Regions from separate parts of the Streptomyces anatolicus genome, predicted to be linked through region 2. Evidence: riboswitches for the same ligand, from Rfam matches in the RefSeq annotation. Region 2 holds a riboswitch; each other region holds the start of a gene.
What was found. A riboswitch is a leader RNA that binds a small molecule or an ion and turns the genes downstream of it on or off. The one in region 2 is predicted to bind cyclic di-AMP.
Positions count from the first base shown of each region.

Region 1: it holds a riboswitch for cyclic di-AMP, as region 2 does, so the genes downstream of both, GKQ77_RS05585 (C40 family peptidase) here and GKQ77_RS17130 (C40 family peptidase) in region 2, are expected to answer to the same signal.
Region 3: it holds a riboswitch for cyclic di-AMP, as region 2 does, so the genes downstream of both, GKQ77_RS07005 (M23 family metallopeptidase) here and GKQ77_RS17130 (C40 family peptidase) in region 2, are expected to answer to the same signal.

Region 1 is NZ_WMBF01000029.1:20,594-27,973, reverse strand. Features, by position in the region: partial or broken gene GKQ77_RS05600 (lipase family alpha/beta hydrolase) at 1-517, shown strand, start outside; gene GKQ77_RS05595 (M23 family metallopeptidase) at 744-2,291, shown strand; gene pcrA (DNA helicase PcrA) at 2,336-4,843, opposite strand; cyclic di-AMP (ydaO/yuaA leader) riboswitch at 5,086-5,241, shown strand; gene GKQ77_RS05585 (C40 family peptidase) at 5,250-6,485, shown strand; gene GKQ77_RS05580 (hypothetical protein) at 6,582-6,935, opposite strand; gene GKQ77_RS05575 (C40 family peptidase) at 7,279-7,380, shown strand, end outside.
Region 2 is NZ_WMBF01000171.1:4,203-11,582, forward strand. Features, by position in the region: gene GKQ77_RS17100 (8-amino-7-oxononanoate synthase) at 1-329, shown strand, start outside; gene GKQ77_RS17105 (DUF397 domain-containing protein) at 365-589, opposite strand; gene GKQ77_RS17110 (helix-turn-helix domain-containing protein) at 599-1,465, opposite strand; gene GKQ77_RS17115 (ATP-binding protein) at 1,740-2,192, shown strand; gene GKQ77_RS17120 (LysR family transcriptional regulator) at 2,211-3,128, opposite strand; gene GKQ77_RS17125 (LysE family translocator) at 3,322-3,945, shown strand; gene GKQ77_RS17130 (C40 family peptidase) at 3,993-4,466, opposite strand; cyclic di-AMP (ydaO/yuaA leader) riboswitch at 4,470-4,637, opposite strand; gene GKQ77_RS17135 (urease subunit gamma) at 5,445-5,747, shown strand; gene GKQ77_RS17140 (urease subunit beta) at 5,765-6,109, shown strand; gene GKQ77_RS17145 (urease subunit alpha) at 6,102-7,380, shown strand, end outside.
Region 3 is NZ_WMBF01000042.1:2,652-10,031, forward strand. Features, by position in the region: partial or broken gene GKQ77_RS07000 (GntR family transcriptional regulator) at 1-598, opposite strand, end outside; gene GKQ77_RS07005 (M23 family metallopeptidase) at 844-1,647, opposite strand; cyclic di-AMP (ydaO/yuaA leader) riboswitch at 1,660-1,822, opposite strand; gene GKQ77_RS07010 (M16 family metallopeptidase) at 2,034-3,419, opposite strand; gene GKQ77_RS07015 (M16 family metallopeptidase) at 3,416-4,786, opposite strand; gene GKQ77_RS07020 (DNA gyrase/topoisomerase IV subunit A) at 5,087-7,380, shown strand, end outside.

The DNA of each region.
Region 1 (7,380 bases), on a different contig from region 2:
TGACATCCGTACCGCTGCCGAACTGCTCGGCCGCCGTGTCGAGGAGCTGTGCGACCGCACGGGCCACCGCCGGGTGGACATCGTCGGGCACAGCCTCGGCGGCCTGATCGCCCGCTATTACGCCCAGCGCCTCGGCGGCGACGTTCGCGTACGCACGCTGGTCACGCTCGGCACACCGCACGGCGGCACCCGTGTCGCGCCGCTCGCGGACGCGCACCCGATCGTGCGGCAGATGCGCCCGGGCTCCGCGGTGATCGAGGAGCTGAAGGAACCGGCGCCGGACTGCCGCACGCAGTTCGTGAGTTTCTGGAGCGACCTGGACCAGATCATGGACCCGCTGGAGACGGCGTGCGTCGACCACCCCGACCTGGTCGCGCAGAACATCCGTGTGACCGGAATCGGCCATCTCGCGCTGCCCGTGCACCCGGCGGTCGCGAACGGCATACGCCAGGCGCTCGACCTGGCCCATCCAGGAGCCGACGCCACGGAGGCACCGGGCGGACTCACGGTCGCCTGACCGCAGTCGGGCACCGAACCAGGGCCCGCAGGTGGCCCCAACAAAGAGCTTCAGTATCGAACGTTGCTCGAACGCAGGGCCAAGGCTGTGCCCACAGACCGCCGAAAGACGGCCGAATGCCCGTTTCCTGAGACCATGAAACCTGCCGTAGATTGTCGCGCCCGTATACCGCCGGGTACAGTCGCCGCACTGCTCTGCCCCTGCTGCCGAGGCGAAAGAGAAGTTGGTGAACGACCGTCACCCGTCGGGGAGCTCGACTCCCCAGCCCTCGGCACCCGGCGCCGACTACGCGCACTACGCGACGTACGACCAGCAAAGCGCCCAGCCCAGTGGCTACGGCTATGACGCCTACCCCACCGGCGGTTTCGAAACCGGAAGCATCAGCACCGGAAGCTTCGACACCGGAACTTTCGCCACCGACCCCCTCTTCGGCGACATGCCCGGCACCAGTGCCGGCACCGCCACCGCCGCCGACAGCGGGTACGACACGGGCCAGTGGACGACCACGAGTACCCAGCAGCAGACGCTCGACTACGACGCTTACGCCGCGCAGCAGCACGCCGCCACCTACGACACCGGTGGCTACGACACCACCTCGGGCTGGTCGACCGGCGGCTATCAGCACCTCGCCGACATCCCGTCGCAACCGGGCGGCCCCGACAGCACGGGCCAGTGGGACACCGCCTCCTGGGACCAGGGTCCGGCGACCGGCCAGTGGGACACACAGTCCTTCGACACGGGCGCGTACGACGCCACGGCGTGGAACCCCGCCGACGAGGCCCACGAGCAACACGAGGCGCACGAGCCACACGAATCGCACGAGCCGCACGAAGCCCCGCAGTCGCATGAGACTCCGCAGCCGTACGAGCTGACCGAGCAGTACGAGATCTCCCCCGATGCCCCGTACGACAGCGAGAGCCCGTACAACAGCGAGGCCCCGTACGAGGACGCGGAGTCCGAGTCCGCCTCGGCAATCCCGGCCCCCGCCCCCCGTGCCGCTCGCGGCAAGAGCGGCGGATCGGGCGCGGGCCGCTCCAGAACGCGGCGCCGTACCCCCGCCAAGCGCTCCGCCCTCCTCACCGTCGCCGTGCCCTCCGCCTGTGTGATGGGTGTGGCCGGGGTGGCCGCCGCCTCCGTGGGCAGCTTCGGCGGGGACGACGACAAGGAGACGACGGCCTCGGCCCCGGACACCACCACGTCCGTGAAGCCCTCCGCCGCCAACAACAAGCTCGACACCCAGCTGGCCAACCTCTCCGCGGACGCGGGCGACTTCGCGGACCGCGCGAGCCGCACGCAGGAGCGCATCGACCTCAAGGCGGAGAAGGTGGCCGCCCAGAAGAAGGCGGCCGCGGAGGCGGCGCGCAAGGAGCGGCTCCGCCCCAAGTTCGCGCTGCCGGTGAAGCAGCACGGTCTGAGCGCGCAGTACGGCCAGGCCGGCGTCAACTGGATGTCGGCGCACTCCGGCATCGACTTCCCCGTGTCGTACGGCACGGAGGTCTTCGCCGCGACCGACGGCACCGTGACCACGAAGTGGAACAGCGCCTACGGCAACATGGCGATCGTCACCGCCAAGGACGGCACGGAGACGTGGTACTGCCACCTCTCCTCGCACAAGATTTCCAGCGGTCCCGTGAAGGCGGGCGAGACGATCGCCTTCTCCGGGAACTCCGGCAACTCGACGGGCCCGCACCTGCACTTCGAGGTGCGCCCCAGCGGCGGCTCGGCGATCGACCCGCTGCCGTGGCTGCGCAGCCACGGCCTCGACCCGACATAACCCCGGCCGCCGCCCCGACGTAACTCCAGTCGGCGCCCCCGGCATTACAACTTCTCGACCGGCGCGTACCGAAGCAGGAGCCGCTTCGGCTTGGGCTCGCCGAAGTCCACCGTCGCCTCGGCGTTCGCACCCGTGCCCTTCACCCCGACCACGGTCCCGAGGCCGAACTGGTCGTGCGTGACCCGGTCCCCGACCGCCAGCGAGACCACCGGCTTCTCCGACGCGCGGCGCGTGGCGAAGCCCTGCGCGCCGCCCGTGCGCGAGCGCGAGGACGACAGCGACGAGGCGATGCCCGCGGCGGGACCGGACGACGCGGGGGCGCCGACGGAGCCCTTCCGTTTCCAGTCCAGATGCACATCCGGAATCTCTTCGAGGAAGCGGGACGGCGGGTTGTACGAGGGCTGGCCCCAGGCGCTGCGCATCGAGGAACGCGTCAGATAGAGCCGCTCACGCGCGCGGGTGATGCCCACGTAGGCGAGGCGGCGCTCCTCCTCCAACTCCTTGACCTGCCCGAGAGAACGCATGTGCGGGAAGACACCGTCCTCCATGCCGGTCAGAAAGACGACGGGGAATTCGAGGCCCTTCGCGGTGTGCAGCGTCATGAGCGTGATGACTCCGGAGCCGTCGTCCTCCTCATCCGGAATCTGGTCGGAGTCGGCGACGAGTGCGACGCGCTCCAGGAAGTCGGAGAGCGTACCGGCCGGGGCCGCAGCCCCTTCGTCGGCGTCCGCTTGGCCCTCTTCCGCCTGGGCGCTCGCCGCCTGGGCGTTCTCCTGCTCGAACTCAAGGGCGACGGCAGCGAGTTCCTGGAGGTTCTCGATGCGGGTCTCGTCCTGCGGGTCGGTCGACGCCTGCAACTCTGCCAGGTACCCGGTCCGTTCGAGTACGGCCTCCAGGACGACGGCCGGGCCCGCGCCGGACTCGACGACGGTCCGCAGCTCCTCCATGAGCGTGTTGAACCGCTTGACGGCGTTGGTCGAGCGGGCCGCCATGCCGTACGCCTCGTCGACGCGGCGCAGCGCCTGCGGGAAGGAGATCTTCTCGCGCTGCGAGAGCGCGTCGATCATCGCCTCGGCGCGGTCGCCGATGCCCCTCTTGGGGACGTTGAGGATGCGCCGCAGCGGGACCGCGTCCTCGGGGTTGGCGAGAACGCGCAGGTAGGCCAGGACGTCGCGGACCTCCTTGCGCTCGTAGAAGCGGACGCCGCCGACGACCTTGTAGGGCAGGCCGACGCGGATGAAGATCTCTTCGAAGACACGGGACTGCGCGTTCGTGCGGTAGAAGATCGCGACGTCGCCGGCCTTCGCGTCGCCCGCGTCCGTGAGCCGGTCGATCTCGTCGGCGACGAACTGTGCCTCGTCGTGCTCGGTGTCGGCCACGTAACCGGTGATGCGGGCGCCCGCGCCCTGGTTGGTCCAGAGGTTCTTCGGGCGGCGGCTCTCGTTCCGCTCGATGACCGCGTTCGCCGCGGTGAGGATCGTCTGCGTGGAGCGGTAGTTCTGCTCGAGGAGGATCGTCGTCGCGTCGGTGTAGTCCTCCTCGAACTGGAGGATGTTGCGGATGGTGGCGCCGCGGAAGGCGTAGATCGACTGGTCCGCGTCACCCACCACGCACAGCTCGGCCGGGTCGTCACCCTCGCCTCCGGAGGGGCCGACCAGCTCGCGCACCAGGGCGTACTGGGCGTGGTTCGTGTCCTGGTACTCGTCGACCATGACGTGGCGGAAGCGGCGGCGGTAGTGCTCGGCGACGTCCGGGAAGGCGCGCAGGAGGTGGACCGTCGTCATGATCAGGTCGTCGAAGTCCATCGCGTTCGCCTCGCGCAGACGCGACTGGTACATGGCGTAGGCCTGGGCGAGGGTCTTCTCGAAGCCGTCGGCGGCCTGGACCGCGAAGTCCTCCTCGTCGATCAGCTCGTTCTTCAGGTTCGAGATCTTGGCGCTGAAGGACTTCGGCGGGAACTTCTTGGGGTCGAGGTCGAGATCACGGCAGACCAGGGCCATCAGACGCTTGGAGTCCGCGGCGTCGTAGATCGAGAAGGAGGACGTGAAGCCCAGCTTCTTGTACTCGCGACGCAGGATGCGGACGCAGGCGCTGTGGAAGGTCGACACCCACATCGCGTTGGCCCGGGGGCCGACGAGGTGCTCGACGCGCTCCTTCATCTCGCCCGCGGCCTTGTTCGTGAAGGTGATCGCGAGGATCTGGCCGGGGTGCACACCGCGCTCGGCGAGGAGGTACGCGATGCGGTGGGTCAGGACGCGCGTCTTGCCGGAACCGGCGCCCGCGACGATGAGCAGCGGGGAGCCCGCGTGCACGACGGCCGCGCGCTGGTTCTCGTTCAGCCCCTCCAGGAGCGTCGCCGGGTCGATGACCGGGCGCGGGGCTCCGTCGCGGTAGTGCGTATCCCGGCCCATGGGCACGTCGAACTTCCCGCTGAACAAGTCGTCCGGAACCGGTTCCGGAGCGCTGTCCTCGGGCGGCGGCGGGGGCTCTTCGTCCGCGGCCCGGGAAGGCTGCAGGTCCGCCAGGAAGCTGTCATCAAAGAGGCTGCTCATCGCCTCCCGAGTCTAGGCGGCCCCACTGACAACCCGCCCCGGGTTCCGGTCACCGGACTCCACTTACGCCCCGCCCGCGGCCGGTCACGCTCCGCCACGCCACTGCGGGCCCGCCTCCCGGCCCTCGTAAAGTCACGGAAATGTATCGGGCATATCGAACATCAACCTTCACACGTGCCACACAAGTTGGCTAGCGTGCTGCGCGGGCCGCTCGTCCCCCACCGGCGAACCCCGCCGGGAACGGGTGGCCTCCGCCGAGTCCGACATGTTCGGAGCCGGGGACCCGCCGAGAACTTGGGGTGAATCGGTCCCGTACTTCGTACGGGACTGTAGGGCAACCTTCCGGACCACCCGCCCGAACCCGACAGCTAACCCGGTAGGCGGTCTACGGAAGGAGTCGCCTCCCTTGGCGTCGCACCGCAAACCGCGGGCCCGGTCAGCCGGCGTACGCACCACCCCGGCCGTCGGCATCACCACGGCGGCCCTCACGTCCGTGGCGCTCTTGTCGCAGAGCGCGCAGGCAGCACCCTCCTCGCCGGCGAAGCCCAGCCTCGAAGAGGTGCGCAAGAAGGTCGACGACCTCTACCACCAGGCGGGCGTGGCTACCCAGAGGTACAACTCGGCCAAGGAGAAGACCGAGAAGCAGCGCAAGAGGGTGGGCCGTCTCCTCGACGACGTGGCCAGGCGCGCGGACAGGCTGAACGAGGCGCGCCAGCAGCTCGGCTCCTTCGCCGCCGCCCAGTACCGCACGGGCGGCGCGTCCCAGACGGCCACGATGATGCTCGCCGACGACCCGCAGGGCTACTTCGACCAGCACCACCTGGCGGACCGGCTCACCTCGCGGCAGAAGAAGGCCGTCGACGACTACCAGGCGGAGCAGGCATCGGCGACGAAGCAGCGTACGAAGGCGGCGAAGAGCCTCAAGACGCTCAGCGAGTCCCGGGACGACCTCAGGACGAGCAAGCGGGCCGTACAGAAGAAGCTGGGCGAGGCGCGCGGGCTGCTGTCGGAGCTGACCGCCGAGGAGAAGGCGCGGCTCGCCGTGATCGAGCGGGAGAAGAAGCGGGAGGCGAAGCGCAAGGCCGAGGAGCTGGCCCGCAAGCAGGCCGCGGAGGCGGAGCGCAAGCGCGAGGCGGAAGAGGCGGCGCAGAAGGAGAAAGAGCAGGGGCAAGCGCAGGGGCAAGGGGACGAGGGCCAGGGCCAAAGGCAGGACCAGGGCGGGGGCTCCGGCTCAGGCACCGGTACAGGTACCGGCACGGGCACCGGCACCGGCAGCACGGACGGCGGCTACGCCACCAAGGCCGCGAAGGTGACCCGCTTCGCCGAGGCCCAGATCGGCAAGCCGTACGTCTGGGGCGCCACGGGACCCGACTCGTACGACTGCTCAGGGCTCACCCAGGACGCCTGGAAGGCCGCCGGCATCTCGCTGCCGCGCACCACATGGGACCAGGTGAAGGCCGGCACGACCGTGAAGACCGCCGACGCCGAACCCGGTGACCTGGTCTTCTTCTACGACGACATCAGCCACGTAGGGATCTACATCGGCGACGGCAAGATGATCCATGCCCCGAAGCCGGGCACGAACGTACGTGTCGAGTCGATCTACTACATGCCGATCCACAGCGTGGTACGCCCGGCCTGACCACAAAAGCGCCCTCTACGCGCGTGGCCCACGCTCTTCCGGGAGTGTGGGCCACGCGCGTAGAGGGCGCTCAGGGGCGTTCGTACGCGGGGGCCATCAGGTCCACAGGACGGCGATGAAGATGTTCGCCGTGGTCAGCAGCCCCACCGCTCCGAACATGCCCTTGTCGACCTTCTCCTCGTCCCGCTTCACATAGACCAGCGCGAGGATCACGATCAGCACGGCCATCTTGATGCCGATCTTGAGGTTGTTGACCGTGTTGTCGTCCGCCTGGTTGAGGCCCACCAGGGCCACACCGGTGACGAGCATGATCAACGCGCCGTGCAGCATCGCGGGGCTGAAGCGGGCGGTGCCCTGGCCCATCTGCTTCATCTGGGTCAGGAAGCCGCCCAGGAGCGAAGCGATGCCGATGATGTGCAGGCCGACGAAGAGATGGATGAGTACGTCCATGAGGCCGGAGCCTAGCCGGGCCCCCACCGCTCCCTGTAGGCGGCCCTATACCACTCCGCTACGGGCGGGGTGGGCACAAACGACGCATTGGTCACAGTTGCGAGCGAGGAGTGCACCGACCCGCCCTCGGTACGGACAGATGCGGTCGCTGTTCCGCCCACTTATGCCGATTACGCGCAATCCGGCGCCGGGCCGTGACCGCCAGGTTTAGCGTCCTCCACCAGGTGACCGGCTCCCCACCGCCGCCCGCCGAGGGCGGCAGTCGGCCACCACCGCCGAGAAATCCGGCGGCGGCGCGCTCCCCCTGTGCGGGCCGCCGCCGGACAGGTAAGGAGCCCTCCTCGTGGCAGCGCACCGCAAGCCCAGACAGCGCTCGCTCACCGGCCACACGGCCCGCACCGCCGCCACCCTCGCCCTCGCGGGAGCCGCCTCGGCGACCGCCCTC
Region 2 (7,380 bases):
CGCTCGCGGCCCTGCGGCTGCTGCGCCGCGAGCCCGAACGCGCCGCGCGGGCCCGTCAGGTCGCCGCCGAGCTGCATCGGCTCCTCACGGCCGAGGGGCTTTCGGCGGTACGCCCCGACGCCGCCGTCGTCTCCGTGCGCGCGCCGTCACCGGAGTCGGCCGTGCGCTGGGCGGCCGACTGCCGGGCCGCGGGCCTGGCGGTCGGCTGCTTCCGGCCGCCGTCGGTGCCGGACGGGATCTCACGGCTGCGGCTGACCGCTCGCGCGGACCTCACCGGCCCACAGATCGCCGATGCCGTACGAGTGATCAGCCGCACCGCGCCCCGATGAGAGGGCCCGGCCCCCGCGCGGGGGCCGGACTCCGCTCACCGCAGGCTGTTGACGAACGTCTCCCAGGGGCCGGGGGAGAAGAGCAGGGCGGGCCCCGCGGTGTTCTTCGAGTCGCGCACGGCCAGCAGGCCGGCCGGCGCTCCGGAGTCGAGCGTGGCAGTCTCGACACAGTTGTTCATTCCATTGCTGCGGCTGCTGCGCTGCCACCGCGCGCCCTGAAGGGTGGTGCTTGAAGGTACGTACCGAGGCATTGCGGTCATGGTGCCTCCTTACGCGCCGGCGCTCAGCCCGGCGATGAAATTCTTTGAGTCCTCGGGAGAAAGCGCCTGTTCCTGAAGGGAGTTGAAGGCCTCCGTGTACGCCTGGAGGTCTTCTCTCCGTTCGAGGTAGAGGCTACTCGTCAAGTGGTCGAGAACGACCACATCCAGATCAGCAATGTTCCGAAAAGAGAACATAACGAAAGGCCCGATGAGGCCCACATGCTCTCCGGAGGAGAACGGCAGCACCTGAAGTCGCACCTGCGGCAACAGCGTCACCTCCCTCAACCTTGCGAGCTGCCCGGCGAAGACCCCCGGCCCGCCCACCGGACGGCGCAAAACCGCCTCGTCCAGGACCGCGCTCAGGCGCAGCGGCGGGTCCGCGCGCAGCACGTCCTGCCGCGCCAGACGCACCTCGACCAGCGAGTCGACCTGCTCGTCGGAGAGCCCGCGCAGCGCGGCCCGGGTCACCGCACGCGCGTACTCGGGAGTCTGCAGCAGGCCGGGGACCACCGAGGTCTCCAGGGTGCGCACCCAGCCGGCCTGCGCCTCCAGGCTGATGTAGTCGCGGTAGGCGGCGGGCAGCAGGTCGCGGTAGGCCTTCCACCAGTGGTGACGCCCCGAACTGCCGGTCTCGTCGGTCCCGGCGAGCGCCACGAGCAGCTCGCTGAGGTGGGGGTCCCGCACCTCGTACGCGTCGAGCAGAAGGCGTACGTCGGGGGCCTTCACGCCGCTGCGGCCGGTCTCGATCCGGCTCACCTTCGACTGGTGCCAGCCCACCTTCGCGGCGGCCTGGCTGCTGGTGAGACCCGCGAGGCCGCGCAGCGCGCGCAGTTCGGCGCCGAGCCGGCGGCGGCGCACCGCGGGGCCGTGCTGCATGTCCGTCTCCTTCCGGACCGAGCCGTCAAGTCTCCCGGCGACAGAGCGGGGGACAGAGGCGACAGTAGAGGAAGTACAGTGCCCGCGCCCAAATACGGTCGGTCGTAGCAGAGTTCACCGCTTCGAGCGACAGATATATGCACATCTCGGTGGATCGCCACCCGTGACCGGCAAAGGAGTGGGACGCTGGCGTGAAGCACCAGTCCGGGGCCGTCCTCGGGTCATCCGCTACGAGTTCGGAGACCGGCCCCGGTGGGAAAGGGACAGCGTCGCCATGGCAGACCACCAGGAAGCATCCGTCACTCTGCCGAGCGATCCCGCCTCGGTCTCCGCCGCCCGGAAATACGTGGCGAACGTCCTTACGGAATGGGGCCTGCCCGGCGATGCCGAGGTGGGGGACACCATCAGACTCATCGTCTCCGAACTGGCGACGAACGCCGTGCAGCACACCCGCGGGCAGTCGCCCACCTTCACCGTGGACGTCGAGCTCAACAGGGACGAGCAGCTTCGCATCGGCGTCACCGACAGCCACCCGCGCTATCCGAAGCGGCTTCCGGCCGCCGTCCAGCAGGACAACGGCCGCGGCATGGTCATCATCCGCTGGCTGACCGCCGAGTGCGGCGGCAGGCTCTCGGTCTGCCCCACCGCAGAGGGCGGCAAGACCGTGTGGATCGCCCTGCCGTGGACGGCGCCCGTCAAGCACCGGCACCGCGACCCCGCGCACTGACCGAGCGGCGCCCCCGGCTCAGTTAGTGCTCGCGGAGCGCCCGAACGCCCCGCGCAGCAGCGCCCGGAAGGAGTCCGCGGCCGCGTTCGGCTCATCGGTGCGATGCACCACGGAGATGGTCCGGCGCAGATCGCCGGGGTCGAGGAGCCGCATCCCGACGGGCGTCGCCGCGGTGCGCGCCACCATCTCCGGTACGACGGCGACCCCGAGCCCCGCGCTGACCAGGGCGCAGACCAAGGCGTAGCCCGGCGTGCCGACCACCACGGAGGGCGTCGCCCCGGCCCGCGCGAGGGCCCGCTCCACGGCCAGCCGGGGCGGGTGGTCGGGCGCCATGCTGATCAGCGGCTGTCCGGCCAGCTCGGCCGGCGCGAGCCGGGAGGTGCCGCTGGTGAGCGCGTGCCCCGGCTGGGTCACCAGGACCAGCTCCTCCACCAGGACCGGCTCGGCCGACACGGCGGCGGGCAGCGGCACCGGTTCGGCGGGCTCGTAGGTGTGGGTGAGGGCCAGGTCGATCTCGCCCGCCGCCACGGCCGCCACGCCGGACGGCGGCTCATGGCCCGTGACGGTCAGCTCCACCTCCGGGTGAGCCCTGCGGAAGGCCGTCAGGACCGGCGGCAGCAGGTGGATGCCCGCCGTCTGGAAGGTGCCCACGCGCAGCCGGCCTCCGGAGAGCCCGGCGAGCCGCGCCAGCTCGTGCCGGGCCCGCTCCATCTCGTCGAGCACCCGGCGGGCGTGGCCCACGAGCAGCTCACCCGCGCCGGTCAGGCGGGCCCCGCGGTGGTGGCGTACGAGGAGGGCGGTGCCCGCCTCCCGTTCCAGTTTGGCCAGCTGCTGGGACAGGGCGGGCACGGTGTAGCCAAGACGCTCGGCGGCCCGGGTGATCGAACCGGCCTCGGAGACCGCGACGAGTGCGGCGAGCCGTGTGGGGTCGTACATGGAGACCGTCCTCCCTCCGGCGTGCGCCTCGGGCCGGGGACGCGGCCTGAACGTCCGCGTCAACGTCCGCCCGGATGTCTGCGTCGACGTCCGCCCAGATGTCCGCCTGAATGTCCGCCTAAACGTCTGCTTAAGGCAGACCCAGGATATTCGACATACCCGCTGAAGGCCTCCGCGCGGCAGGGTGACTCGCATGGACGCACAACTGATCGCCTTCACCGGCGTCGCCGCGGGCATGGTCGTGATGCCGGGCGCCGACTTCACCGTCGTCGTACGCAACGCCCTCGCCTCACGGCGGGCCGGGGTCGCCTGCGCGGTCGGCGTCGCCGCCGGGCTCGTCGTGCACACGGCACTGGCGGTCGCGGGGGTCGCGGCGGTCCTCACGGCCGTCCCCGCGCTCTTCAAGGCGCTGCAAGTGGCCGGTGGGGCCTATGTGCTCTACCTCGCCTTCCGCGCGCTGCTCTCCGCGGCGCGGGCGCGCACCGCGTCGGGCGAGCCTGTGGTGCGGGGCGGCGGTCTGCGCGAGGGCTTCCTCACCAACGCCCTGAACCCGAAGGCGTCGATCACGTTCCTCAGCGTGCTGCCGCAGTTCGTGCCCGACGGCAGCCCCGCGATGCCGAGGACCCTGCTGCTGGCGGCCATCGTCGTGGCGTTCGCCCTGCTGTGGTTCCCGGTGGTGGCCCTCTTGGTCGACCGCCTCGGGGGCCGGCTGCGCAGGCCGCCGGTGGCCCGCGCCATCGAAGCGGGCACCGGCGCCGCGCTCGGCGCACTGGGTGTGGTGCTCCTGCTCGAACCCCTGGTGCCCCTAGTGGCGTGACGCCGCACGGCCGCTCGGGACGCGGCCGTACGGCGGGGCGGGCAGGGTCAGCGGACCCGGCCGTACCAGACGCTCTTGGTCCAGATCTTCTCCAGGCGCACGACGGCCCCCTTCTTGGGCGAGTGCCAGATACGGCCGTTGCCCGCGTAGATACCGACGTGGTAGACGTTGCGGCCCGAGTGGAAGAAGACGAGGTCGCCGCGGGTCCGCTGGGACTTGGTGATGTGCCGGGTCTTGTTGTACTGCGCGGCGGCGGTGCGCGGCAGCTTCTTGCCCGTGCGCTTGAACGAGTACAGCGTCAGGCCCGAGCAGTCGAACCGGTTGGGCCCGGCGGCGCCGTAGCTGTACGGGGAGCCCTTCTTGGACGCCGCGATCTTGAGCGCCTTCGTCCCGTGGGTGGCTGCCTCCGCTTCCGACGTGAGCCCGGGGGCCACGAGGGTGCCGCCTACGACGGCGAGCGTGAGAGCCGATGCGGCACCCGTCCTGCTGAGCAGCGACGGAACGTGATTCAGCGCGGTCATGCGTAACCCTTCGTCAGCCGCCTGTGAAGGATGACCTGTCGGGTTCGGGCAGGCGAAGATGCCCGGCCGCGTCGTGCTCTGCGGCTTCACCCCAAGGGCGTCGTCCGGACTTTCCGGACGGGCCCGCCGTGCTTGGGTCCTCCACTCCTGCCGGTGCACCGATGTCGACCGGTCATCCGGGCGGCGGCAGGACTCGGCGTCCGCCCGGATCGCCCCGCCGCTGTGGCGGAGGCTTGTCGTCGGAAGGGATCTTGACCCGAAAACGACTCGAAAACCGAGTCGAAACGGCGTTTTGTGAGGCTACTCACGACTGACCTGTTCGGGTGGACACTGCCGAATTCGACTCGTCGGCACCTGGTCTGACGAGGTCTCCACCAGCAGCGGAACGGTTCATTCCGCCGTCTTCATACACGCTGTGCGCAACTCTCGACCGCGTGATGAAGGGCCTTTGAATACGCCAACTGGGGTAGCCCGTCTGGTCCGTTTCAAATCGGACCCGGACGTTCCGAAGTGGCGGAGGGCTCGCTCGCGGGCGTGTCGGGGGCGGAGTGCACCTCGCTCTCGCCCCGCTGGTGGATGAGGGCCGGCGCGTCCCGCAAGGCGGTCGCCCGGCCGACCAGGTCGACGACTTCGAGGTGACGGAGGCAACTCAACCTCGGCGCGCGACAATTCGGGCGGCGGCGACAGTTCGGGCGGCGTCCGTGGCGCCGCAGTCACGCCCGATGACGGGTCGCCGAGCAGCACCGGCAGGCACTGGCTGGTATGGCGTGTCCCAGCTGACGGTCATGGGTCGGTCAACGGCTGGTTAACCTCGTTGAAACTCCTCCCAACTACCCTCCCCTCCCACGCCACCAGGGGTTTTCGTAGCGAGGGCGCGCAAGATCGCGCGTATTCGCTGTGTGTTACATCTATACCCGTCGCGGTGGCCGCGGCAGCCGGACCCCGCACGGTTCGGACGAGGACTGTGAGGTGGGACGCGTGCAACTGACCCCGCACGAGCAGGAGAGACTGCTCATCCATGTGGCGGCGGACGTGGCCGAGAAGCGAAGGGCGCGGGGACTGCTGCTCAACCACCCCGAGTCGATCGCCCTCATCACCTCCCACATCCTCGAGGGCGCCAGGGACGGCCGCACGGTCGCCGAGCTGATGTCGTCGGGGCGCAGGGTCCTCACCCGCGACGACGTCATGGAGGGCATCCCCGAGATGATCCACGACGTCCAGGTCGAGGCCACCTTCCCGGACGGCACGAAACTCGTCACCGTCCACGACCCGATCGTCTGACGGGGGTCACGCGCCTCATGCATGCCGCGCCGCACGGCACGGGCCACGGCCTCGTACCCGGAGAGATCCTCTTCGCGGACGAGCCCGTCCCCTTCAACGAGGGCCGCGAGGTCACCCGCCTCCTGGTCCTCAACGCCGCCGACCGCCCCGTCCAGGTCGGCTCCCACTACCACTTCGCCGAGGCCAACCCTGGTCTGGACTTCGACCGCGGCGCCGCGCACGGAAAGCGGCTCAACATCGCCGCGGGAACAGCCGTGCGCTTCGAGCCCGGAATCCCCGTCGACGTCGAACTCGTCCCGCTGGCCGGCAAGCGCGTCGTGCCCGGCCTGCGCGGCGAGACCGGAGGTGCCCTCGATGCCTGAGCTGTCCCGCGCCGTCTACGCCGACCTGTTCGGCCCCACGACCGGCGACCGGATCCGGCTCGCCGACACCGATCTGCTCATCGAGATCGAGGAGGACCGCGCGGGCGGCCCCGGCCGGTCCGGCGACGAGTCGGTGTTCGGCGGTGGCAAGGTCATCCGCGAGTCGATGGGCCAGTCCCGCGCCACCCGCGCCGAAGGGGCCCCGGACACCGTCATCACGGGCGCGGTGATCATCGACCACTGGGGGATCGTCAAGGCCGACATCGGCATCCGGAACGGCCGCATCACCGGCATCGGCAAGTCCGGCAACCCCGACACGATGGACGGCGTCCACCCCGACCTCGTCATCGGCCCGGAGACCGAGGTCCTCGCGGGCAACGGCAAGATTCTCACCGCCGGCGGCATCGACACGCACATCCACTTCATCTCGCCGACCATCGTCGACGAGGCTCTCGCCTCCGGCGTCACCACGCTCTTCGGCGGCGGCACGGGCCCCGCCGAGGGCAGCAAGGCGACCACGATCACCCCGGGCGCCTGGCACCTGGCACGGATGTTCGCCGCCATGGAGTCGAGCCCGGTCAACATCGGCTTCCTCGGCAAGGGCAACACCGTCAACGCCGAGTCCATGCACGCCCAGCTCCGCGCCGGCGCCGTCAGCTTCAAGATCCACGAGGACTGGGGTGCCACACCCGCCGCCATCGACGCCTGCCTGAACGTCTGCGAGGAGACCGGCGCTCAACTCGCCGTCCACACCGACACGTTGAACGAGGCGGGCTTCATCGACGCCACCTTCGACGCGGTCGCGGGCCGTACCCTGCACGCCTTCCACGTCGAGGGCGCGGGCGGCGGGCACGCCCCCGACATGATCACCGCGGTCTCGCTGCCGAACATGCTGCCAAGCTCGACCAACCCCACCCGCCCGCACACCGTCAACACCGTCGAGGAACACCTCGACATGCTGATGGTCTGCCACCACCTCAACCCGGCCGTCCCCGAGGACCTGGCCTTCGCCGAGTCCCGCATCCGGCCCACCACCATCGGCGCGGAGGACATCCTCCACGACCTCGGCGCCATCTCGATCATGTCCTCCGACTCCCAGGCGATGGGGCGCGTCGGCGAGGTCATCATGCGCACCTGGCAGACCGCGCACGTGATGAAGCGGCGCCGCGGCCTCCTGCCCGGCGACACCCGCGCCGACAACCGTCGCGCACGTCGCTATGTCGCCAAGTACACGATCAACGCAGCCGTCGCGCAGGGCATCGACCACGAGC
Region 3 (7,380 bases), on a different contig from region 2:
GGTGCGCGGATGTCGCCCGGTCCGCGTGGCCCGCGGTGAGCGCCCTGGCCCGTTCGGCGTCCCCGCGGGCCACCGCGTCGACGATCGCCGCGTGCTCGGACCAGGACTCGGCCGGCGCGGCCGGAAGCTCGACGGCGTACATCCAGGCGATCTTGTGCCGGAGCTGGGTGAGGAGCGTGATGAGGCCGGGGCTGCCGGAGGCCTGCACGAGCGTCTCGTGGAACCAGCCGCCCAGGGAGCGCAGATCCTCCCCCTGCCCCTTCCTCGACCGCTGCTGGCCCAGCCGGACCAGGCCGCGCAGGACCTTCAGGTGCGCGTCGGTGCGGCGCTGGGCGGCGCGGGCCGCCGCGAGGGGTTCGAGCAGGGTGCGCAGCTCCAGGAGGTCGGCGGCCTCCTGCTCCGTGGGCTCGGCGACGCAGGCGCCCGCGTGCCGGCGCGTGACGACGAAGCCCTCGGCCTCCAGGGTGCGCAGGGCCTCGCGCACGGGTACACGGGAGACTCCGTACCGGCGCGCGAGCACTTCCTCGGTGAGCCGGCCGCCCCTTTCGTGGACACCGGAGACAATGTCGTCCCGGATGGCCGTGCATACCGAGTGGGAATGCGCATGACCGGACCTCCGCCTTAATCCCCGCGAAACGCGGTCGACCGACGCTGTTACAGAGTCTTTGACGCTCTTTCAGTGACTCTATTGCAGCGCGTCGGGATTTCCGATGGGGGGTCGGAATTCATGGATATCTTTTGGCCAACGACAAGCGGGCCGGAAAACGACGACGCCCTCGACGCGGACGACGAAGGCCCCCGGCTCGGGAGAGCCGGGGGCCTTCGGTGGCGTACTGGGGGCGGTCAGACGTTGACGCCGTGCGCGCGGAGGTACGCGACGGGGTCGATGTCCGAGCCGTAGTCCGGGCCGGTGCGGGCCTCGAAGTGGAGGTGCGGGCCACTGGAGTTGCCGGTGGAGCCCGAGAGGCCTATCTGCTGGCCCGGGGTGACCGTCTGGCCGACGGTGACGCTGAGGGACGACATGTGGCCGTACTGGGTGTATGTACCATCGTTCATCTTGATCACGACGTTGTTGCCGTAGGCACCGCCCCAGCCCGCCTCGACGACGGTGCCGGCGCCGACGGCCTGCACCTTGGTGCCGGAACCGGCATGGAAGTCGACGCCGGTGTGGCTGCCGGAGGACCACATGGCGCCGCCGGTCTGGTAGCCCGTGGAGACGTACGAGCCGGAGATCGGGGAGACGTAGGTGTTCAGGCGCTTGCGCTCGGCCTCGCGGGCGGCGCGCTCCTTGGCCTCGCGCTCCTTCTTGGCCTTCGCCTTCGCCTCGGCCTCGGCCTTGCGCTTGTCCTCGGCGGCCCTCTTCTTGGCGGCCGCCTCGGCCAGCTTGGCGGCGGCGGCGTCGTCGGCGGCCTGCCGCTGGGCGGCGGCCTGCGCGTCGATGCTGTCGGCGAGCGAGTCGCCGACGGAGATCGCCTGGGTGAGTCCGGTGTGCTCAAGGGCGGCGTCGTCGGCGGCGGCGAGCGCGGGAGCGGCCAGGCCTCCGATGACACCGGTGGTGGTGAGCGCGGCGACGCCCGCGACGCTCGCGGTGGTGCGGGTGAGGCGGCTGGGACGACGGTGCTTCCCGGTGGCACGGGTGAACGCCATGAAGCGGCTGATCCTTTCCTTCCTTCTCGCCTACCGGGTTAGCTGACGGGTTCGGAGCAGGAAGGTCTCCTACGAGCCCCTCACCTGACGGCAAGGTGCCCGATTCACCCCAGGGGACATGTGGGTCCCCGGCTCCCCTGGCTCGCGCCGTACGGGGACTCGGCGATGACTGTCCGGTGCCGCGGATGCGACGTAGTGCGTGACGGACAGCCGAATCGAAGCTAAACGCGCCGTCTTTCAATCGACAAACAGAACGCCGCTTTTGTAGCGCACGCCACACGGCAGACAGGCAACCTCCATACGAATTCGGACATATGAGGCCCCGGCCACCGAATCGGTCGCCGGGGCCTCATGCCGGGATCCCCTGTCAGGAACTCTCCTGCGGCTCAGCCGCTGACCACGCTCACCTCGCCGATGTCGAGCGCCCTGACGGGCCCCTCGATCCGCGCGGCGTCCCCGACGAGGATCGTCACCAGGTGGTCCTCCGGGAAGGCGCTCACGACGGCCGCGGTGGCCTCCACGGTGCCGGTCGCCGCCAACTGCCGGTACAGCTGCGCCTGGAAGTCGTCCGGGAGGTTCTGCTCGACCTGGTCGGCGAGCGTGGCCGCCACGGAGGCGGCCATCTCGAACTTGAGCGGGGCCACGCCCACCAGGTTCTGCACCGCCACATCGCGCTCGGCGTCCGTCAGGCCCTCCGCGGCGAGCGTGCGCAGGACCTTCCACAGGTCGTCGAGGGCGGGGCCCGTCGACTCCGTGTCGACCGATCCGCTGATGGCGAGCATCGCGGCACCGGTGCCGTCCGGGGCCGAGCGCAGGACCTGGCTGAACGCCCGTACGCCGTAGGTGTAGCCCTTCTCCTCGCGCAGGACGCGGTCCAGGCGGGAGGTGAGGGTGCCGCCCAGGCAGTACGTGCCGAGGACCTGGGCGGGCCAGATCCGGTCGTGCCGGTCCGGGCCGATGCGGCCGATCAGGAGCTGCGTCTGCACGGCTCCGGGGCGGTCCACGATGACGACGCGGCCCGTGTCGTCGGCGGTGATCGCGGGCATCGGACGGGCGTCGGCCGTGTCGCCGGTCCAGGTGCCGACCGTGTCCGCGAGGATGGCGTCGAGGTCGGTGCCCGTGAGGTCGCCGACGACCACCAGGGTGGCCGTGGCGGGGCGGACATGCCTGTCGTAGAAGGCCCGTACCGCCGCCGAGTCGATCGCCGAGACCGTCTCCTCGGTGCCCTGGCGCGGGCGCGACATGCGCGCGCTGGCCGGGAACAGCTGCTTGGAGAGCTCCTTGGCGGCACGGCGCGCGGGGTTGGCGGCCTCGTGCGGGATCTCGTCCAGGCGGTTGCGTACGAGGCGTTCGATCTCGGTGTCCGCGAAGGCGGGGGCGCGCAGGGCGTCGGAGAGCAGGCCGAGCGCCTTCGGGAGGCGGGAGACCGGGACTTCGAGGGAGACCCGGACGCCGGGGTGGTCGGCGTGCGCGTCCATCGTGGCGCCGCAGCGGTCGAGCTCGGCGGCGAACTCCTCCGCGGAGTGCTTGTCCGTGCCTTCGTTGAAGGCCCTCGCCATGATGGTGGCGACGCCGTCGAGGCCGTCCGGCTCGGCGTCCAGCGGCGCCTCCAGATGGACCTCCACCGCGACGACCTGCTGGCCGGGGCGGTCGCAGCGCAGCACCGTGAGGCCGTTGGGCAGGGTGCCGCGCTCGGGGGCGGGGAAGGCCCACGGCTTGGCCGGGCCGGCCTCGGGCTGCGGGTGGAACTGCATCGTCGCGGCCTCGCTCACTTCGCCGCCTCCTCTTCCTCGTCGGTCGCACCGGCGACGGACTCTTCGACTTCGTCGACGGCGGCCGTCACGGGCTCGTAGACGAGCACCGCGCGGTTGTCCGGGCGCAGGCGGGCCTTGGCGACCTCCTGGACCTCCTCGGCGGTGACGTCCAGGACGCGCTGGACGGCGGTCAGGGCGAGCTGCGGGTCGCCGAACAGGACCGCGTACCGGCACAGTTCGTCCGCGCGGCCCGCGACCGTGCCGAGCCGGTCGAGCCACTCGCGCTCCAGCTGCGCCTGGGCGCGCTCCATCTCCTCCGGAGTGGGGCCCTCGGCGGCGAAGCGGGCGAGTTCCTCGTCGACGGCGGCCTCGATGACCGGGACCTCCACGTCGCCGGAGGTCTTGACGTCCAGCCAGCCGAGCGAGGGTGCCCCGGCCAGACGCAGCAGACCGAAACCGGCGGCCACGGCGGTGCGGTCGCGGCGCACGAGCCGGTTGTAGAGCCGGGAGGAGTCGCCGCTGCCGAGAACGGTCAGCGCCAGGTCGGCCGCGTCGCACGCGCGCGTGCCGTCCTCGGGGAGGCGGTAGGCGGCCATCAGGGCGCGGGCCGGGACCTCCTCCTCGACGACCTCGCGCAGCTCCTTGCCGATGCGCTCCGGGAGGGAGCCGTCCCGCGGGGGCTGCTTGCCGTCGTGGGAGGGGATCGACCCGAAGTACTTCTCGACCCAGGCGAGCGTCTGCTCCGGGTCGATGTCGCCGACGACCGAAAGGACCGCGTTGTTGGGCGCGTAGTACGTGCGGAAGAACGCGCGGGCGTCCTCCAGGGTGGCCGCGTCCAGGTCGGCCATGGAGCCGATCGGCGTGTGGTGGTAGGGGTGGCCCTCCGGGTAGGAGAGGGCGGTCAGCTTCTCGAAGGCGGTGCCGTACGGAACGTTGTCGTAACGCTGGCGGCGTTCGTTCTTGACGACATCGCGCTGGTTTTCCATGGACTCCTCGTCGAGCGCGGAGAGCAGTGAGCCCATCCGGTCGGCCTCGAGCCACAGGGCCAGCTCCAGCTGGTGGGCGGGCATCGTCTCGAAGTAGTTGGTGCGCTCGAAGCTCGTCGTGCCGTTGAGCGAGCCGCCCGCTCCCTGGACGAGTTCGAAGTGGCCGTTGCCGGGCACCTGCTTCGAGCCCTGGAACATCAGGTGCTCAAAAAGGTGAGCGAGGCCGGTTCGCCCCTTGACCTCGTGGCGGGAGCCGACGTCGTACCAGAGGCAGACCGCGGCGACCGGGGTCAGGTGGTCCTCGGAGAGCACCACGCGCAGGCCATTGGCCAGCCGGTGCTCGGTCGCTGTCAGGCCGCCGGAACCGGCCTCGGCTGTGGCCGTGTGACCCATGGGCATGTACGTCCCTTCGATCGCTGGATCATCGTGATCATCGCTGGATCAGAACAATTGCTGCCAGTCCTGCCACTGTATGCAAGCGTGCGGACACCTGACGAAGTTCCCGGTGCGCCCTCGGCGTAGTCGGGAGTGACGCGGATGCGGGAGACGGATCGCGGTCGGGGATGACGCGACTGCCGCACGGGTCATGGCCGGGGTTGACGCGGCTGTCGCACGGGTCGTGGTCGGCGTTGTCAGTGGGACAGTCCACAATGGTCGGCGTCAGATCCCGCACTTGTTGGTGAAGGAGCCGCAGCAGCGATGGCCCGCCGCAGCACGAAGACCCCGCCGCCCGACGACTCGTTCGAGGAGAAGATCCTCGACATCGACGTCGTCGACGAGATGCAGGGCTCCTTCCTCGAGTACGCGTATTCGGTCATCTACTCCAGGGCCCTGCCGGACGCCCGCGACGGCATGAAGCCGGTGCACCGCAGGATCGTCTACCAGATGAACGAGATGGGCCTGCGCCCCGACCGCGGCTATGTGAAGTGCGCCCGCGTCGTCGGCGAGGTCATGGGTAAGTTGCACCCCCACGGCGACGCGTCGATCTACGACGCGCTGGTGCGCATGGCCCAGCCCTTCTCGATGCGCCTCCCCCTCGTGGACGGCCACGGCAACTTCGGCTCGCTCGGCAACGACGACCCACCGGCCGCCATGCGGTACACCGAGTGCAAGATGGCCGACGCCACCTCCCTGATGACGGAGTCGATCGACGAGAACACCGTCGACTTCGAGCCGAACTACGACGGCCAGGAGATGGAGCCCTCCGCCCTCCCGGCGGCGTACCCGAACCTCCTGGTCAACGGCGCGTCGGGCATCGCGGTGGGCATGGCGACGAACATGCCCCCGCACAACCTCGGCGAGGTCATCGCCGCGGCCCGCCACCTCATCAAGCACCCGGGGGCCGACCTCGAGACGCTGATGAAGTTCGTGCCGGGCCCCGACCTGCCCACCGGCGGCAAGATCGTCGGCCTGACGGGCATCAAGGACGCGTACGAATCGGGCCGCGGTTCCTTCAAGATCCGCGCCACGGTCGCCGTGGAGAACGTGACAGCGCGCCGCAAGGGCCTCGTCGTCACCGAACTGCCCTTCTCCGTAGGCCCCGAGAAGGTCATCGCCAAGATCAAGGACCTGGTCGGCGCGAAGAAGCTCCAGGGCATCGCCGACGTCAAGGACCTCACCGACCGCTCGCACGGCCTGCGCCTGGTCATCGAGATCAAGAACGGCTTCGTCCCGGAGGCCGTCCTCGAGCAGCTGTACAAACTGACGCCGATGGAGGAGTCCTTCGGCATCAACAACGTGGCGCTGGTGGACGGCCAGCCCCTCACCCTCGGCCTCAAGGAGCTTCTGGAGGTCTATCTCGACCACCGGTTCAACGTGGTGCGCCGCCGCAGCGAGTTCCGCCGCGGCAAGAAGCGCGACCGGCTGCACCTGGTCGAGGGCCTGCTGGTCGCGCTCCTGGACATCGACGAGGTCATCCGCCTCATCCGCTCCAGCGACAACTCCGCGCAGGCCAAGGAGCGCCTGATCGAGCGCTTCTCGCTGAGTGACATCCAGACGCAGTACATCCTGGACACCCCGCTGCGCCGCCTGACCAAGTTCGACCGTATCGAGCTGGAGTCCGAGCGCGACAAGCTCAACGGCGAGATCGACGAGCTGACCGGCATCCTGGAGTCGGACGCCGAGCTGCGCAAGCTGGTCTCCTCCGAACTGGCCTCCGTCGCCAAGAAGTTCGGCACGGACCGGCGCACGGTGCTCCTGGAGTCCGCCGGTTCCCCGGCGGCCACGGTCTCGCTCCAGGTGGCGGACGACCCGTGTCGCGTGCTCCTGTCGTCGACGGGCCTGCTGGCGCGCACGGCCAACGGCGACCCGTTCACGGACAGCGAGACCAAGCGCGTCAAGCACGACGCGATCGTCTCCGCGGTGCCGGCCACGGCGCGCGGCGAGGTGGGCGCGGTCACGTCCCAGGGGCGGCTGCTGCGCCTCTCCGTAGTGGACCTCCCGCAGTTGCCGGAGACGATGGGCGCGCCGAATCTCTCCGGAGGGGCACCCGTCTCGGAGCTGCTTCCCCTGTCCGGGGACGAGAAGCTGATCTGCCTGATGACGCTCGACGAGTCCTCCCCCGGCCTGGCGCTCGGCACCGAGCAGGGCGTGGTCAAGCGCGTGGTGCCCGACTACCCGTCCAACAAGGAGGAGTTGGAGGTCATCACCCTCAAGGACGGCGACCGGATCGTCGGCGCGGCCGAGCTGCGCACGGGCGAGGAGGACCTGGTCTTCATCACGGACGACGCCCAGCTGCTGCGCTACCAGGCCTCGCAGGTGCGCCCCCAGGGCCGTCCCGCGGGCGGCATGACGGGCATCAAGCTCGCCGAGGGCGTGAAGGTCATCTCCTTCACGGCGGTGGACCCGGCGGCGGAAGCGGTGGTCTTCACGGTGGCGGGCTCGCGCGGCACGCTCGACGACTCGGTGCAAACGACGGCCAAGCTCACGCCGTTCGACCAGTACCCGCGCAAGGGCCGTGCCACGGGCGGTGTGCGCGTGCAGCGGTTCCTGAA